DNA from 4 places in the Bradyrhizobium sp. USDA 4541 genome. Region 1 is predicted to be linked to each of the others. Evidence: predicted binding sites of a transcription regulator. Region 1 holds the regulator's gene; each other region holds the start of a gene.
The links. Region 1 encodes PhoB, which activates phosphate uptake and scavenging genes when phosphate is short. Its sites were predicted from a motif close to TGTCATNNANCTGTCAT; they were not measured.

Region 1 (4,406 bases):
AGATCGACCCTGGCGAAGACGGGGAGCAGATGCGACGTGGCAGCGTTGGTCATGACGATCACTGACGGTTTTTAAGCCGACAATTGCCGCGCGCCTTGACGCCAGCGCAGCAACGGCCAGCTTCGGAAAACAAAACGGCCGCCTTTGCGGGCGGCACGTGGCGGGCATTCTATGCTGCGGTCGGTAAGTGTCAATCGCCACGAAGTGGCCTTCCTGCAATGCGAAACGAGCGCAATCCGGAGCATTCCGGTGCGGTGGAAAAGCCTCATCGCGATGCTTAACTGTGTGGGAACATGTGGACGCACGACCGCGGACTCTTGCGCCAGAGTCACGCCATATTGTAGCGTTTGGCCTGTCGGGTACGACATCTCGTGCGGCGGTACTGGACCCTCTAAGTAGCCTTTGTGTCTCGCGTAAACGTTCGGGCGCAACACCGTGCCCGGCGAGGGCTAAGGGATTCTGGCCGCAGGGATATTTGTCCAGATTGGCTCGCAGCGCCGCTCCAATGATTGGCCGGCGCTACGCGAAGGGAAGAATGCGATGACTGTATTGACCTGGTCCGACGATCGCGTCGAGCAGCTGAAGAAACTCTGGGAGTCCGGCCTGTCGGCCAGCCAGATCGCGGCGGAACTTGGCAATGTGACGCGAAACGCCGTGATCGGCAAAGTGCATCGGCTCGGCCTCTCCGGCCGCGCCAAGGCACCCTCCACGGCCGCGCCGCGGCAGCGCAAGGCCCGCCCCGCCCAGCACATGATGCGGGTGGCGCGCCCGGTCTCGCGCGGCAACACCGCGCTGGCGCACGCCTTCGAGGCCGAGATGGAGCCCGATCCGATCTCCTACGACAATGTGGTGCCGATGAGCCAGCGGCTGTCGCTGCTCGAGCTCAACGAGGCCACCTGTCACTGGCCGGTCGGCGATCCCTCGAGCCCGGAATTCTTCTTCTGCGGCGGCAAAGCGCTCGGCGGCCTGCCCTATTGCGCGCATCACTCGCGCGTCGCCTACCAGCCCGCCGCCGATCGCCGCCGGCCGTCGGCGAAACCGCAGATCAAGTGAGCACTCGGGAAAACGACGGAAGACCTCAAAGACAAATCCCCGCGAAAGCGGGGATTTTTTTGTGTGACGCAGCCCGGATGGAGCCAACGGGGCGCTCGTTCGCGCGACCCGTCGGCTCCATCCGGGCTACCGCTACATCACCGGCCTCGTCCCGGCGCAGGCCGGGACCCATAACCACGAATGGGTGTTGTTAGAAAGCCGTCTGGCCGCGTGCCGATTGCGCTGGCCGCGGCGTATGGGTCCCGGCTTTCGCCGGGACGACGCCGTGTTGCGGTTTATGAATGCCGCATGGCCGTTACGGCTGCGGCTCGGCCTTGGCAAAGCGGTCGTCGAGCGCGTAGCCGGCGCCGCGCACAGTGCGGATCGGATCCTGCTCGCGGCCCGGATTGAGCAGCTTGCGCAGGCGGCCGATATGCACGTCGACGGTGCGCTCATCGATGTAGATGTCGCGGCCCCAGACGCTGTCGAGCAATTGCTCGCGGCTGAACACGCGGCCGGGATGCTCGAGGAAGAATTCGAGCAGGCGATACTCGGTCGGCCCGAGATCGATCGGACGGCCCGAGCGCGCCACGCGGCGCTTCTCGCGGTCGAGCTCGATGTCGCCGTAGGTCAGCACGGTCGCAAGCCGCTCCGGGCTGGCGCGGCGCAAGAGGCCCTTCACCCGCGCCAGCAGCTCCGGCACCGAGAACGGCTTGACGATGTAATCGTCGGCGCCGGTGGCAAGCCCGCGCACGCGCTCGCTTTCCTCGCCGCGCGCGGTCAGCATGATGATCGGAAGCTGCTTGGTCTCGGGCCGCGCCCGCAGGCGGCGGCACAGTTCGATGCCGGACAGGCCCGGCAGCATCCAGTCCAGCACCACGAGGTCGGGGACGCGCTCCTTCAGCCTTGTATCCGCATCGTCGCCGCGCCCCACCGTCTCGACATCGTAGCCTTCCGCATCGAGATTGTAGCGCAACAGCGTCGTCAGCGCTTCCTCGTCTTCGACTACCAGAATGCGTGCGCTCATCGGTTTAAGTTCTTTCTCTGTGGTGATCCGTTGCCCAGACGCAAACCGAAACGCTTACTTCCTTGAGCATAGTCCCCGCGGAAACGATTTGTCGCGAGGATCGTCCAGTTTCGCTCTTGCCGGTTCCGTGCTTGCCGATCATGCCTCAGTTGCCCGGCACCGTGGTGGCAAAAGTGGTCATGTCGCCCTTCGGGCGCTTGTCGGTGATCTGCTGGCCCTCGATCATGTAGAACACGGTCTCGGCGATATTGGTGGCGTGATCGCCGATCCGCTCGATGTTCTTGGCGCAGAACATCAGATGGATGCAGAACGAGATGTTGCGCGGATCTTCCATCATGTAGGTGAGCAGTTCGCGGAACAGCGAGGTGCAGATCGCATCGACCTCCTCGTCGCCCTTCCAGACGTTCATCGCCGCCGGCAGGTCGTGCGCGGCATAGGCGTCGAGCACCGACTTGACCTGCGACAGCACGAGGTCGGTCATGTGCTCGAGGCCGCGGATCAACTTCAGCGGCTGGAAATCGCTCTCCAGCGCCGCGACGCGCTTGCCCATGTTCTTGGCGAGGTCGCCGATCCGCTCGAGATCAGTGGCGACGCGCATCGCGCTGACGATCTCACGCAGGTCGATCGCCATCGGCTGGCGGCGCGCGATCGTCAGCACCGCGCGCTCTTCGATGTTGCGCTGCAGATTGTCGATCTCGATGTCGGCGGCGACCACGCGCTTGCCGAGCGCGACGTCGCGACGGATCAGCGCGTCGACCGACTCGGTAATCATTCGTTCGACCAGGCCGCCCATCTCGGCGACCAGGCGGGTCAACTCCTGCAGGTCGCTGTCGAATGCCTTGGCGGTATGTTCAGAAGCCATCGCTTGTCTCCCTCAACCATGATCCCGGGGATCATGGCTTCGTGTCCTGAATTTTAGCATGACCTGATCGGAAAACCGGTTTCCACTTTTCCGGATCATGCGCCGGTCAACCGAACCGGCCGGTGATGTAGTCCTGGGTGCGCCGATCGCTCGGTGAGGTGAAGATCTTGTTGGTGTCGTCGAACTCGATCAGCTCGCCGAGATACATGAAGGCGGTCTTGTCGGAGACGCGCGCCGCCTGCTGCATGTTGTGGGTGACGATCGCGATCGTGTAGTCCTCGGAGAGTTCCTGGATCAGCTCCTCGACCTTGGCGGTCGAGATCGGGTCGAGCGCCGAGCACGGCTCGTCGAACAGGATCACCTCGGGGCGCACCGCCACGGTGCGTGCGATGCACAGGCGCTGCTGCTGGCCGCCGGAGAGCGACAGGCCGGAGGCGTTCAGCTTGTCCTTGACCTCGTTCCACAGCGCGCCGCCGCGCAGCGCCTTCTCGACCCGGTCGTCCATCTCGGACTTCGAGATCTTCTCATAGAGGCGGATGCCGAAGGCGATGTTCTCGTAGATCGTCATCGGGAACGGCGTCGGCTTCTGGAACACCATGCCGACCCGCGCGCGCAGCAAGTTGAGGTCGAGCTTGGGGTCGAGAATGTTGGTCTGGTCCAGCATCAGCTGGCCGACCGCGCGCTGACCCGGATACAGGTCGTACATCCGGTTGAAAATGCGCAGCAGGGTCGACTTGCCGCAGCCGGACGGGCCGATGAACGCCGTGACGCGGTTGGTGCCGAGCGTCAGGTTGATGTTCTTCAGCGCGTGGTGCTCGCCGTAATAGAAGTTGAGGTTGCGCACCGTGACTTTCGGCGGCGCTTCCGGCAGCGGAACCTGGGGAATGTGGCCTGCGGCAGTCGTGGAGACGGAAAGCTCGGTCATTTTGCGGCCCTTTCGGCACCAAGGATACGCGCGCCGATATTCAACGCGAGCACGGTGAATGTGATGAGCAGCGCGCCGCTCCACGCCAGCTCTTTCCAGTAGGCGTAGGGGCTCTGCACGAAGTTGTTGATGGTCACTGGCAGGTTGGCCATCGTCTTGGTCAGATCCAGGCTGAAGAACTGGTTCGACAGCGCGGTGAACAGCAGCGGCGCGGTCTCGCCGGCGACGCGGGCGGTCGCCAGCAGCACACCGGTGATCAGACCCGATCGCGCGGCACGATAAGCGATCCGCTTGATCACCAGCGAACGCGGCAGGCCGAGCGCGGAGGCGGCCTCGCGCAGCGGATTGGGCACCAAGAGCAGCATGTCCTCGGTGGTGCGCAGCACGACCGGGATCACGATCACCGCGAGCGCAAGGCTGCCTGCGATCGCCGAGAAGCCGCGCATCGGCACCACCACCGCACCATAGATGAACAGGCCGATGATGATCGACGGCGCGCTGAGCAGGATGTCGTTGATGAAGCGGATCACCGAGGTCAGCTTGTCGTGCTTGCCGTATTC
Region 2 (4,406 bases), 3.1 Mb from region 1:
GCCCGGTGATCGGTATTCTGAAAGCCTGGGGCGAGGGCCATCAGGAGCGGCTGTCCTGCGCGCCGGCGCCGGAGGTCATTGTGAAGAAGTCGAAGCGCGCGGCCTGAAAGCATGTTCGCGCGACGCGCTCCGCTTCACCTCGCCCTGCGTGCGGGGAGAGGCATAGGCCGCCTACGGCGGCCGTTCTCAAGAACGCCGAAGCGGTGCTTCGGCTATGACGCATCGTCAGATGCGTTCCGGGTGAGGGGGAGCCTCAGCAAGCGCAGCTGCTGCCGAATACGCGGAGAGGGCCCCTCACCCCAACCTTCTCCCCGTAAGAACGGGGAGAGGGAGCGCGGCGCCGTCCTGGTCAATATTCGACCGATCTCATTCAGCTAGAAACGCGTGAACCAAACGCTCGATGAAAACGGCCGGAGCGATGCCCCGGCCGTCTATGAGTTGGTCTCAGCTCCGATCAGATCAGAACGCAACCTGCGTACGCAGCGCGACCGCGTCGAACTTCGAGCCGACGTCCGCAGCCGAGGTCGCCGAGGCCTGCTTGGCGATATCGCCGTGCAGATAGTTCAGCATGAAGCGGACGTTGTTGTTGACGTACCAGTTCAGCGCGGCGGTGTAGACGGTCTGCCGTCCACCCGCGATGCCGACCGCCTGCGCGATCTGATCGTTGAGGTCCATCGTGCTGACGCGGCCGGCGATTTCCCAGGCGCCCCAGCCGCCGCCCGCGAGCGAGAACGGATCATGCGGCTTGATCCCGCTATAGGAGGCCGTCGCCGGGTTGTAGGCGTGGCTCTCGCCGGTCAGCACATAGCCGACCTGCGCGTAACCGCCGTCGAACTTCAGGCTCGGCGCGCCGAACGGCGGCAGTCCGGTGTTCGCGGAGCGATCGACATTGAACCAGTAATATTCGCCCTGCGCGATGAACGGGCCATAGGTCGCCGCCGCCTCGACGCCGTAGACCTGCGCGCCGGAGACATTGGCGATCGCACCGGTCGAGATCAGCGTGGTCGGATCGATGCGCAGCTCGGGCCGGTCGCTGAGCGTGAGCGTCTGCGCCTGCGTGAGCTGGTTGCGCGGCGGCTGCACCAGCCATTCCGCATCGGCGCCAATGTGCACCGAATAATTCTTGCCGCTGATCGGATTGCCGGCGACGCGGATGACCCCGCCATACTGCTCGGACGTGCCGGCCGGCGAGGCGGAGGACGCGGAGTGGATGGCGCCCGACGTCGGTCCGGTGACATAGCCGCCGATCCAGAACTGGTCGTTCCACCAGCGGGTGCCGGCGGCCGAACGGAAGTCACCGGCGGCGATGTTCTGTGCGATGATGCCGACCGAGGCGCGCTCCATGAACAGGATGTCGTTGGAGCTGGTCGCTTCGTCGAGTGTCCACGGCACGTCCATGATGCCGCCTTCGATCGCCATCTTGCCGCCGAACGGCTTGAAGCCGGTGTAGCTCAGATACGCGTTCTCGATGCCCGAGGTGCCGCCGCCGGGCAGCGATCCCGGCGCCGCGCCGCCGAAGCCGTCGGACGAGCCGCCGAAATCGTAGATCAGTGAGTAATTCCAGTCACCGAAGAACTTGCCGACGATGCCGATGCGCGCGCGGCGGACGTTCTCGCCGCTGTCGAGCTTCTGCGGTGAGGTGCCTGCGGTGTTCGGGCGATAGTCGTAGCCGCCGACATCCCAGTGCACGCGGCTCGTGATCGCAACGCAGTTCTGTTCGTCCGCGGTGCAGATCGTCGGCCGGTTGTTCGGCATCGTCACCACGACGCCGGACGGCGCGACCGGGCCCTTCACCGGGATCGCGGCGTTGGCGGTCGCCACCCGCGCGGCCTTGGCATCCGCCGCCTTCGCATTGGCGTTTGCGCTGGCTGCGCTTGCAGTATTGGCGTTGGTCTGCTTCTGCAGTTTGTCGAGCTTCTGCTCGAGCATCTTCAGCTGCTGCTTCAGCAGCGCGATCTCCGCATCGCTGCCGCCTCCGGCCGATTGCGAATAGGCCGGCGAGGCGGCAAGCGCCCCTGCCAGGCCTATGGCGATTGCACTGACTTTTGTTGCACCCATTGTGCACCCCTGTTGTGTTTGAATTCCCCACTCACTCACTGAACGGTCCTAGGAGCGTATCGTGACTGACGCACGACAGTGCTTCCGGGCATCGCAGTTCCGCTTGTGGTCCGCAGGCAACAAGCGGAGCGGCGCAGTGAGATGACAGCTATCATAGAAGCTTGGCGGCGCGCTTCAACGCGGCCGCTGCGGGTTGTGCACCGGTACGGCGGGGGGCCAGTTATCCGGCCGGGCGCCCTTCAATTGCCCGGCGAACACGCCTATATTCCGGCGTTTCCACGAGAGGTGAGAATGCTCCGACCTGTCCGCTTTGCTGCCGTATCCGCTCTGTGCACGTTGGCCTTCATGGGGAATCTTTCCGCAGCCGCGGCCCAGGACCGCCGCGTGCCGTCCTCGCAGGCCGAGCTGCAATTGTCCTATGCGCCGATCGTGCAGCGGGTGCAGCCGGCGGTGGTCAATGTTTACGCCGCCAAGACCGTGCAAAACCGCAATCCATTTCTGGATGACCCGATTTTTCGCCGCTTCTTCGGCGTGCCGGGACAGCAGCCCGAGCAGATGCAGCGCTCGCTGGGCTCCGGCGTGATGGTCGACGGCTCCGGCCTCGTAGTCACAAACAATCACGTGATCGAGGGCGCCGATCAGGTGAAGGTCTCGCTCGCCGACAAGCGCGAATACGAGGCCGAGATCGTGCTGAAGGACAGCCGTACCGACCTCGCGGTGCTGCGCCTGAAGGACACCAACAAGGAGAAGTTCGCGACCCTCGACTTCGCCAATTCCGACCAACTGCAGGTCGGTGACGTCGTGCTCGCGATCGGCAATCCGTTCGGCGTCGGCCAGACCGTGACGCACGGCATCATCTCGGCCCTGGCGCGCACTCAAGTCGGGATCACGGATTATCAATTCTTCATTCAGACCGACGCCGCGATCAATCCCGGCAATTCCGGCGGCGCGCTGGTCGACATGACCGGCCGGCTCGCCGGCATCAACACTGCGATCTTCTCGCGCTCCGGCGGCTCGCAGGGCATCGGCTTTGCGATCCCCGCCAACATGGTGCGCGTCGTGGTGGCCTCCGCCAAGAGCGGCGGCAAGAATGTGAAGCGGCCATGGCTCGGCGCGCGGCTGCAGGCGGTGACGCCGGAGATTGCCGAGACGCTCGGGCTGAAGCTGCCGTCTGGCGCGCTGGTCGCCAACGTCGCGCCGAACAGCCCGGCGGCGAAGGCCGGACTGAAGCTCTCCGACCTGATCGTCGGGATCGACGGCACGCCGATCGACGATCCCAACGCGTTCGACTACCGCTTCGCGACCCGTCCGCTCGGCGGCAACGCGGAGATCGAGGTGCAGCGCGCCGGCAAGCCGGTGAAGCTCACCATACCGCTGGAGACCGCGCCCGACACCAACCGCGACGAGATCGTGCTGACCGCGCGCTCGCCGTTCCAGGGCGCGAGGGTCGCCAACATCTCGCCGGCGCTGGCCGACGAACTGCATCTCGACGCCGGTGCCGAGGGCGTGGTGGTGACTGATCTCGCCGGTGACGGCACCGCGGCCAATGTCGGCTTCCAGAAGGGTGACATCATCCTCGCGGTCAACAACGAGAAGATCGTGCGGACCAGCGACCTCGAGAAGGCATCGAAGACGGGGACGCGGGTCTGGCGCATCACGCTGGTGCGCGGCGGCCAGCAGATCAACGTGACGCTCGGCGGATGAGCCCCAAGCAACCGCGAGAGGCCGGCAACCTCTTTGCTGCGGCGGGGATGGAGCAGGACGCGCCGCACCCGCTGCCGGACCGGCTGCGTCCGCGCACGCTGGCCGATGTCGTCGGCCAGGATCACATCCTCGGCCCTGACGGCGCGCTGACGCGGATGCTGGAAACGCGCACGCTGGGCTCGCTGGTGTTCTGGGGGCCGCCCGGCACCGGCAAGACCACGGTGGCGCGGCTTCTGGCCGACGCCACCGAGCTGCATTTCGAGCAGATCTCCGCGGTGTTCTCCGGCGTCGCCGATCTCAAGAAGGCGTTCGATGCCGCGCGTGCACGCCGCGAGACCGGCAAGGGCACGCTCCTGTTCGTCGACGAGGTGCATCGTTTCAACCGCGCGCAGCAGGATTCCTTCCTGCCCGTGATGGAGGACGGCACGGTGGTGCTGGTCGGCGCCACCACGGAGAACCCGTCCTTCGAGCTCAACGCGGCGTTGCTGTCGCGCGCCCGCGTGCTGGTGTTTCACTCGCTCGATACGGCGGCGATCGAGAAACTGTTCGCCAATGCCGAGAAGATCGAGGGCAAGCCGCTGCCGCTCGATGCCGAAGCCCGCGCCGTGCTGGTGCGGATGGCCGATGGCGATGGCCGCGCCTCG
Region 3 (4,406 bases), 4.3 Mb from region 1:
TCTTGCCGGCGTCCGGGTGCGAGATGATCGCGAAGGTACGCCGTCGCGCCACTTCCTCTGAAAGCGGCGAGCGGGACGGCGATTCGGCTGAAACTGAAATGTCGGACATGGCGGGGCATTTGGCAGGGAAAACGGGCGCAATCAAGGGCGTTTTGTCGCAATGCGGAACGCCCGCACCATCCCCATATGGGCACCGGAAGGACGACCTTCTCCTCACCATACCATTCGCGGGGACGACCCTGCCTTATCTGGAGGGTTCGTGATGGCTTGGACCATTCTGTTCACCGCTGGCCTGCTCGAGATCGGCTGGGCGATCGGGCTGAAATATACCGAAGGTTTCGCGCGGCTGGTGCCGTCGGTGCTGACGCTGGCGGCGATGGCCGGCAGCGTGATCCTGCTCGGCCTCGCGCTCAAGACGCTGCCGATTGGAACCGCCTATGCGGTCTGGACCGGGATCGGCGCGGTCGGCACCGCGGCGCTCGGCATCATCCTGCTCGGCGAACCCGCGACCGCGATGCGGCTTGCCAGCATCGGACTGATCGTTGCCGGCATCGTCGGGCTGAAGCTGGTCGGCTGATTACTCCTTTTTGGGACGCGTTTTCTTAACGCGAACCGGCTTCCACTTCGCTCGAAAACGCTACTTCAGAATCTGCACCGCCCAATAGCTCGCGGCTGCGACCGCGGCCGACGCCGGGATCGTGATCACCCAGGCGTAGACGATCGAGCTCGCCACATTCCAGCGCACGGCGGAAAGCCGCCGTGCGGCGCCGACGCCGACGATGGCGCCCGTGATGGTGTGCGTGGTCGATACGGGAACCCCGAGATAGGTCGCCATGAACAGCGTCACGGCGCCGCCGGTTTCGGCGCAGAAACCCTGCATCGGCGTCAGCTTGGTGATCCGCAGCCCCATGGTGCGGACGATCCGCCAGCCGCCCATCAGGGTACCCAGCGCCATCGCGCCCTGGCAGGCCAGCACCACCCAGAACGGAATTTCGAAGGTGTCGCCGAGATGGCCCTGCGAATAGAGCAGCACGGCGATGATGCCCATGGTCTTTTGCGCGTCGTTGCCGCCATGGCCGAGCGAATAGAGCGACGCCGAGGCGAATTGCAGGATGCGGAATGCGCGATCGACCGCGAACGGCGTCGAGCGCACCGAGAGCCAGGACACGATCGCGACCAGCACCAGCGCCAGCAGGAAGCCGACCAGCGGCGACAGCACGATCGCGAGCAAGGTCTTGGAGAGCCCGCTCCACACCGCCGCCGAAATCCCCGCCTTCGCCATGCCGGCGCCGACCAGGCCGCCGATCAGCGCGTGCGAGCTCGACGACGGAATGCCCAGCGCCCAGGTGATCACGTTCCAGACGATCGCGCCGACCAATGCTGCGAAGATCACGGTCGCATCCACCACCGACGGCTCGATGATCCCGGTGCCGATCGTGTTGGCAACGTGCAGGCCGAACACGAGGAACGCGACGAAGTTGAAGAACGCCGCCCAGACCACCGCATATTGCGGCCGCAGCACGCGGGTCGAGACGATGGTCGCGATCGAGTTCGCGGCATCGTGCAGGCCGTTCAGGAAGTCGAACAGCAGCGCGACCGCGATCAGGATGGTCAGAATCGGAAGACCCAGCGTGGCGTCCACGTGATGGCCCTGCCCTATTGTGCTTTGTTGAGCATGATCGCCGCGCAAACGCTTCGTGTTTGTCGCAGGGAAAACCGCATCACACTTTTCCGGATCATGCTCAGACTTGCTCGATCACGATCGAGTTGATCTCGTTCGCCACGTCGTCGAAACGGTCGGCCACTTTCTCGAGATGGTCGTAGATCTCCGCGCCGACGATGTAGTCCATCGTGTTGGCGTCGCGGTGCTTCAGGAACAGCTCCTTGAGCCCGATATCCTGGAGATCGTCGACCCGGCCCTCGAGCTTGGTCAGTTCCTCGGTGATCTGGGTCAGCATCGAGACGTTGTGGCCGATCGACTGCAACAGGGGCAGCGCGCGGCCGACCAGATTGGCGCATTCGACGATCAGGCCGCCCATCTCGCGCATCGGCGGCTCGAACTCGCGCACCTCGAACAGCATGACCGCCTTTGCGGTCGCCTGCATCTGGTCGACCGCGTCGTCCATCGAGGTGATCAGGTTCTTGATATCGCCACGATCGAACGGGGTGATGAAGGTGCGGCGAACCGCGGTCAGGACCTCGCGGGTGACGCTATCGGCGTCGTTCTCGAACTGATTGACGCGCTGGCAAAAGACCGGAGTCTCCTCCCCGCCCTTCAGCATGTCCTGCAACGCCAATGCGCATTGCACGGAGGTCCGGGCGTGTCGGGCGAACAGGTCGAAAAACCGCTCTTCCTTGGGCAGGAAGGCGCGAAACCAGCGCAGCATGTCTCAGTTCCATCATTCCGGGACAGCCCTTTTAGCGACTGTCACAGAACTGTCATAGAGCATCTGGCGGGGAAAGCATCGGGGTCGACCGCCCGAGCGGGCGGTCGTCCACCGCTATGTCGGCCGAAAGTCGCCGGGACCTGCCCTACAGCGACCGCCGCAACAAATGGGCCAGCTCACCGACCAGGCCACGCCGGAACAGCAGCACGCAGGCCACGAAGATCACGCCCTGGATCACCGTCACCCACTGGCCGAAACCGGCGAGATATTGCTGCATGGCGATGATCACGAAGGCGCCGACCACCGGGCCGAAGATGGTGCCGAGACCGCCGACCAGCGTCATGAGCACGATTTCACCGGACATCGACCAGTGCACGTCGGTGAGCGAGGCATTCTGCGCCACGAACACCTTCAGCGAGCCGGCAAAGCCCGCCAGCGTGCCCGACAGGATGAAGGCGAGCAGCTTGTACTGGTCGGTCTTGTAGCCAAGCGAAATCGCCCGCGGCTCGTTTTCGCGGATCGACTTCAGCACCTCGCCGAACGGCGAGTTGATGGTGCGGTAGATCAGCAGGAACCCGGCGAGGAAGCCGACCAGCACGACATAGTAAAGCACCAGCGGCTTCGAGAGATCGAAGATGCCGAGCAGGTGGCCTTGCGGAATGCCCTGGATGCCGTCTTCACCATGGGTGAACGGCGCCTGCAAATAGAGGAAGTAAAGCAGCTGCGACAGCGCCAGCGTGATCATCGAGAAATAGATGCCCTGCCGCTTGATCGAGATGTAGCCGGTGACCAGGCCGAGCAAGGCCGCGGCCGCGGTGCCGACCAGGATGCCGAGCTCCGGCGTCAGCCCCCACACCTTCAGCGCGTGGGCCGAGACGTAGCCGGCGGTGCCGAGGAACATCGCGTGGCCGAACGACAGCAGGCCGCCATAGCCGATCAGGAGGTTGAAGGCGCAGGCGAGCAGCGCGAAGCACAGCGCCTGCATGACGAAGAACGGATAGATCCCCGTCCACGGCACGATCGCCAGCAGCAGCGCCATCGCGGCGAATACGATCATCTCGTCGCGCATCGCGCGCGGCGTGATCGGAAGTGTATCGTCGGTCAATGCTGACATATCAAGCCGCCCGTCCCGTCAGTCCCGTTGGCTTCACCAGCAACACCACCACCATCAGGACAAACACCACGGTGTTGGAGGCCTCGGGATAAAAATACTTGGTCAGTCCCTCGATCACGCCTAGCGCGAAGCCGGTGATGATCGAGCCCATGATCGAGCCCATGCCGCCGATCACGACCACCGCGAACACCACAATGATGAGATCGGCGCCCATCAGCGGACGGACCTGGTTGATCGGCGCCGACAGCACGCCGGCAAGCGCGGCAAGACCGACGCCGAGCCCGTAGGTCAGCGTGATCATGCGCGGCACGTTGATGCCGAACGCGCGCACCAGCGTCGGGTTCTCGGTCGCGGCGCGCAGGTAGGCGCCGAGCTGCGTCTTCTCGATCAGGAACCAGGTCGCAAGGCACACCACGAGCGAGAAGATGACGACCCAGCCACGATAGATCGGCAGGAACATGAAGCCGAGATTGACGCCGCCCTTGAGCTGATCGGGGATCGAGTAAGGCAGGCCCGAGGAGCCGAAATAGTTCTGGAACACGCCCTGCACGATCAGCGCGATGCCGAAGGTCAGCAGCAATCCGTAGAGATGATCGAGGCCGGTCAGCCATTGCAGCATCGTCCGCTCGAGGATCATGCCGAAGATGCCGACCACGACGGGTGCGATGATCAGCGCCCACCAGTAATTGATGCCGCCCAGGTTGAGCAGGAAATACGCCACGAAGGCGCCCATCATGTAGAGCGCGCCATGCGCGAAATTGATGATGTTGAGCATGCCGAAGATGACGGCGAGCCCCAGACTGAGCAGCGCGTAGAACGAGCCGTTGATCAGTCCCACCAGAAGCTGTGCGTAGAGAGCCTGCATCGAATGAGCTTTCGCTAGATAGATGAAGCCCGCCGGCCAC
Region 4 (4,406 bases), 5.6 Mb from region 1:
ATCTGATGACCGGCAACCGCGACTATCTGCTGCGCGTCGTCGCCGCCGACCTTTCCTCCTATGAGGCATTCCTGAAGAACAAGCTGACCCGGCTCGACGGCATCGCCTCGATCGAGTCGAGCTTTGCGCTGAGCCAGGTGAAGTATTCGACGGCGTTGCCGGTGTGAGGGCGTTGGTTGGTCACTCGAATGACGCCAACCCCACAGTGTGGTCCCGGCGAAGGCCGGGACCCATACGCCGCAGCAGTTGTTGTGAGAGGGACTCGCCGTTGCAGCATCGCTTAACAATTTGCATTTGGGGTTATGGGTCCCTGCTTTCGCAGGGACGGCACTGAGTGTGTGAATCGTCCGAGCTTTGCATCTCGTTCCCTTTTTGCAAAAGAGGCTTGCGCCGTCGGGCAACTCAGTGATTGGCGCTGGCGCCCTGCCCGGCTGGACGGCCTCGCCGCGACAACCAGGCTACGGCGCGATCCATATCCCAATCACGATGATGGCCAGTGATACGGCAATGACCAGCATATCGGTGGTGAGCCAATCGGGCATTCCGTTTGATGGCTGCTCGCTCATGTCCGCGACTCCTTCTGTTCGCGTCGAGCCGATATGCTGGAGCGGACCGGCGCGAACGAGGATGAACTGGTTCACATAAAGCTAGGAAAAAGCGGCAAATTCCGCGTGTTTTAACGCGCTCAAGTTGCGCCACACGGTCGATCTGCCGCGCAGGTTTCTGAACATGTTCGACAACGCCGCCGCTTCGGCACAGTCACCATCGTCGTCGTTCAACGCGCTGCGAGAGGCGGCTGAACGTCACCGGATTGTCGGCGCAACCCGGCGCCGACCTGCCGCGCACGCGACAGGCCGCACACGGCCGACGAAGCAGCCGAGGTAGTGGAGTCGCCGTCCCGTCCCGATCCTCACAGCACCTTGCGCTGTGCGAGGTTCTTCATCAGCGCACCGACGCCGAAGGTCCAGGGCTCGCATTCGTCGCTATTGCGCATCCGGTTGACCAGCTTGCCGAGCTGTGGTGCGGCGATGGTCACGATGTCGTCGCGCTTGTGGGTAAAACCCTCACCCTTGGCATCGCGATCCTTGACCGGCGCGAACATCGTGCCGAGGAACAGCGCAAATCCATCAGGATATTGATGCACGGGGCCGATGGTCTGGGCGACCAGATCGGTCGGGTCGCGGCTGATCTTGCTGATCGAGGAATGGCCCTCGAGCACGAAGCCGTCTGCGCCAGTCACGGTCAGGCCGACATCCATCTTCCTGACATCGTCGAGCGAGAAGGTCTGGTCGAACAGCCGGAGCAGCGGGCCGATCGCGCAGGAAGCGTTGTTGTCCTTGGCCTTCGACAGCAACAGCGCCGAGCGCCCCTCGAAGTCGCGCAGATTGACGTCGTTGCCCAGCGCGGCGCCGACGATCTTGCCGGCGGCGGAGACAACAAGCACGACCTCCGGCTCCGGATTATTCCAGGTCGACTTCGGATGCAGCCCGGCATCCATGCCTGATCCGACCGAGGACAGCGTCGGCGCCTTGGTGAACACTTCGGCGTCGGGACCGATGCCGACCTCGAGATACTGGCTCCAGGCATTCTGATCGATCAGCACCTGCTTCAGTTTCATCGCCTGCTCGGAGCCGGGCTTCAGCTTGGAGAGATCGTCGCCGACCAGGCGCACCACTTCCTTGCGGATCGCGTCCGCCGAGGACGGATTGCCGCGCGCCCGCTCCTCGATCACGCGCTCCAGCATCGAGATCGCGAAGGTGACGCCGGCGGCCTTCAGCACCTGGAGATCGACCGGCGCCAGCAGGTGCGGCCTGGCCTTGTCGCGGCTGTCGGGCGGGGTGTTGGCGAGGATCGCCTCGAAATCGCCGATCCGCTCGCCGCCCGTGGCGCGCAGCGCGGCCGCGGGATCGCTTTCCTCGCAGAGCGCGCTCACCGTCGGGAACCGCGCCGTGACATCGAACACACCGTCTGCCCGCACCGCGACGACGGCCGGCCCGCCGGCCTGCGGCAACCAGACCCGCCCGACCAGCGTGCCGGCGGTGCCGTCCTCCGGCAGGACGTCTTTTGGCGTGAGCGAAATCATCGGCACATCTCCCTTTTTGGTTTTGTCGGCTTGTTAGCACAGTCCGCCCGGCGGCGTGAAACAGCGGTCACGGCATTGTCATAGAGGGGTAACATCGCCCGTCAATGCTGCCCGTCCGATCCATCTAACACACTGAAAGACGGACCTTCATGACGACCTCCGCCCTCACCGACGAAGCCTCCCGGGATGAAGCCTTGCGCGCCCGCATCCATCAGGAGATGGCCGACAGCCTCGACGAGGAACTCGAGCTCGAGCTCGACGACGTGAGGCTCGACGAGCTCGACCATGACGGCGCCGCCGGCAGGCTGTCGATCGACCGCAAGTTCTATTTCCGCGAATTGCTGCGGCTGCAGGGCGAGTTGGTCAAGCTGCAGGACTGGGTGCAGCACGAGAAGAAGAAGGTCGTCGTGCTGTTCGAGGGCCGCGATTCCGCCGGCAAGGGCGGCGTGATCAAGCGCATCACCCAGCGGCTCAACCCGCGGGTCTGCCGTATCGCGGCGCTGCCGGCGCCGAACGAGCGCGAGCGCACGCAATGGTACTTCCAGCGCTATGTCTCGCATCTGCCGGCCGGCGGCGAGATCGTGCTGTTCGACCGCAGCTGGTACAACCGCGCCGGCGTCGAGAAGGTGATGGGGTTCTGCAGCGACGAGCAGTATGAGGAATTCTTCAACTCGGTGCCGGAATTCGAGCGCATGCTGATCCGCTCCGGCACCGTCCTCCTGAAATACTGGTTCTCGATCACCGACGAGGAACAGGCGTTCCGCTTCTCGATGCGGATCCAGGATCCGCTGAAGCAGTGGAAGCTGAGCCCGATGGACGTCGAGGCGCGGACCCGCTGGGAGCTCTACACCAAGGCGAAGGAAACGATGCTGGAACGCACGCACCTGCAGGACTCGCCGTGGTGGATCGTCGATGCAGTCGACAAGAAGCGCGCCCGGCTCAACTGCATCTCGCATCTCTTGAGCCTGATCCCCTATCAGGCGGTCACCCACCAGCCGGTGGTGCTGCCGCCGCGGGTGCGCAACCCGGACTATCACCGCGGCCCGATCCCGCAGGAGATGTACGTGCCGGGACGATATTGATTCTGGGCACGAGCACGCTCTGTCCTCCCCCGCTTACGGCTAGCGTGTCTACACGGTTTTGGGGCGCGACAGATTGACTCGGTGCAGCAAGAAGTGGCGTCTCTGCAGCATGTTGTATGATTCTCTCACTGGCGCTTTGATTCGAAGGAGCGCCAGCGATGCAGCCGGATTTGTCTTTGGGTGAGTTCGGGGACGTTCGTCTCGACAAAAGGGGGCGACGCTTCTCCGGGCTATGCTTTGCACGCGCAGCGTCTGCTTGCGCCAGATGGCCCGGGGCGATTGGGCTGCCAATATGGCGTTCTGGCGGTTTGTGAACAACCCCCAAGTCACGATCGATAAATTGATTGAGGGCTGGAGCACGCAGACGCGGACTGCGGTCAGCGGGCGTCATGTGCTGGCGATCCAGGATACGAGCGAGGTCAAGTTCCAGACCCAGGCGGGACGGCGGCGCGGGCTGGGCAAAGTCGGCAAGGGCAATGCTCGCGGCGTGCTGTTGCATGCGATGATGGCGGTGGATGCCGACAGCGGGGTCTGTCTTGGCCTTACTGGCGGCAACGTTTGGACGCGCAAAGGCAAGGTAAAAATCCCGCATGAGCGGCGCGCCTTGGCCGACAAGGAGTCGGCGCGCTGGGTGACGGCCGCCGAGCAAGGCCGCGACGTCCTGGCAGATGCCCGCATGATCACCGTCGTCAACGACCGCGAGGGGGATTTCTTTGCTCACTGGGCGCTGACGCCAGCTGAGAATGTCCATCTTCTGTCGCGTGCCATGCACGACCATGCGCTGGTCGATGGCGACACACTTTATCAGGCGGTCGAGCGGAGCCGCTTCTGCGACAACGCGGTGATCGATCTGCCGCAGCGAATGGATCGGCGCGGCCGGCAGGCCCATCTCTCGATGCGCTTCGGAACCGTCGTGCTCAAGCGGCCGCAGAGGCCCGGCGTCACCGACTTGGCGGAGGGCATCAAACTCAGCTTCGTAGAAGTGGTCGAGTTGCATCCGCCGAGAGGTGCGGAGCCCATTCGCTGGCTGCTCCTGACCACTCATCCGGTCGCCACCGTTAAAGACGCCTGGCAGATCGTCTCCTGGTACCGCCAGCGCTGGATCATTGAGCAACTCTTTCGCTCGCTGAAGAGCCAGGGTTTGCGCATCGAGGATAGTCAGATCGAGAGCGCCGAAGGCCTGATCAAGCTCGTGGCGGTCGCCACCAGAGCGGCATGTATCGTCATTCAACTCGTTCAGG

Region 2: J2R80_RS25365 (OprO/OprP family phosphate-selective porin) is a predicted target of PhoB. The motif match lies at 2,120-2,136, and genes of this name have one in related genera.
Region 3: J2R80_RS31150 (DUF47 domain-containing protein) is a predicted target of PhoB. The motif match lies at 2,427-2,443, and genes of this name have one in related genera.
Region 4: ppk2 (polyphosphate kinase 2) is a predicted target of PhoB. The motif match lies at 2,160-2,176, and genes of this name have one in related genera.

What each region holds. Positions count from the first base shown of each region.
Region 1 covers NZ_JALJZF010000001.1:2,261,035-2,265,440, reverse strand. Annotated here, with positions in the region: gene J2R80_RS10540 (aspartate aminotransferase family protein) at 1-53, opposite strand, end outside; gene J2R80_RS10535 (GcrA family cell cycle regulator) at 541-1,053, shown strand; gene phoB (phosphate regulon transcriptional regulator PhoB) at 1,349-2,059, opposite strand; gene phoU (phosphate signaling complex protein PhoU) at 2,205-2,921, opposite strand; gene pstB (phosphate ABC transporter ATP-binding protein PstB) at 3,028-3,846, opposite strand; gene pstA (phosphate ABC transporter permease PstA) at 3,843-4,406, opposite strand, start outside.
Region 2 covers NZ_JALJZF010000001.1:5,362,585-5,366,990, forward strand. Annotated here, with positions in the region: gene J2R80_RS25360 (helix-turn-helix domain-containing protein) at 1-107, shown strand, start outside; gene J2R80_RS25365 (OprO/OprP family phosphate-selective porin) at 460-2,058, opposite strand; gene J2R80_RS25370 (DegQ family serine endoprotease) at 2,404-3,762, shown strand; gene J2R80_RS25375 (replication-associated recombination protein A) at 3,759-4,406, shown strand, end outside.
Region 3 covers NZ_JALJZF010000001.1:6,529,977-6,534,382, forward strand. Annotated here, with positions in the region: gene J2R80_RS31135 (peptide chain release factor 3) at 1-109, opposite strand, end outside; gene sugE (quaternary ammonium compound efflux SMR transporter SugE) at 263-577, shown strand; gene J2R80_RS31145 (inorganic phosphate transporter) at 638-1,642, opposite strand; gene J2R80_RS31150 (DUF47 domain-containing protein) at 1,743-2,387, opposite strand; gene J2R80_RS31155 (branched-chain amino acid ABC transporter permease) at 2,533-3,501, opposite strand; gene J2R80_RS31160 (branched-chain amino acid ABC transporter permease) at 3,503-4,366, opposite strand.
Region 4 covers NZ_JALJZF010000001.1:7,863,567-7,867,972, forward strand. Annotated here, with positions in the region: gene J2R80_RS37780 (Lrp/AsnC family transcriptional regulator) at 1-167, shown strand, start outside; gene J2R80_RS37785 (fumarylacetoacetate hydrolase family protein) at 911-2,083, opposite strand; gene ppk2 (polyphosphate kinase 2) at 2,233-3,165, shown strand; gene J2R80_RS37795 (IS4 family transposase) at 3,431-4,406, shown strand, end outside.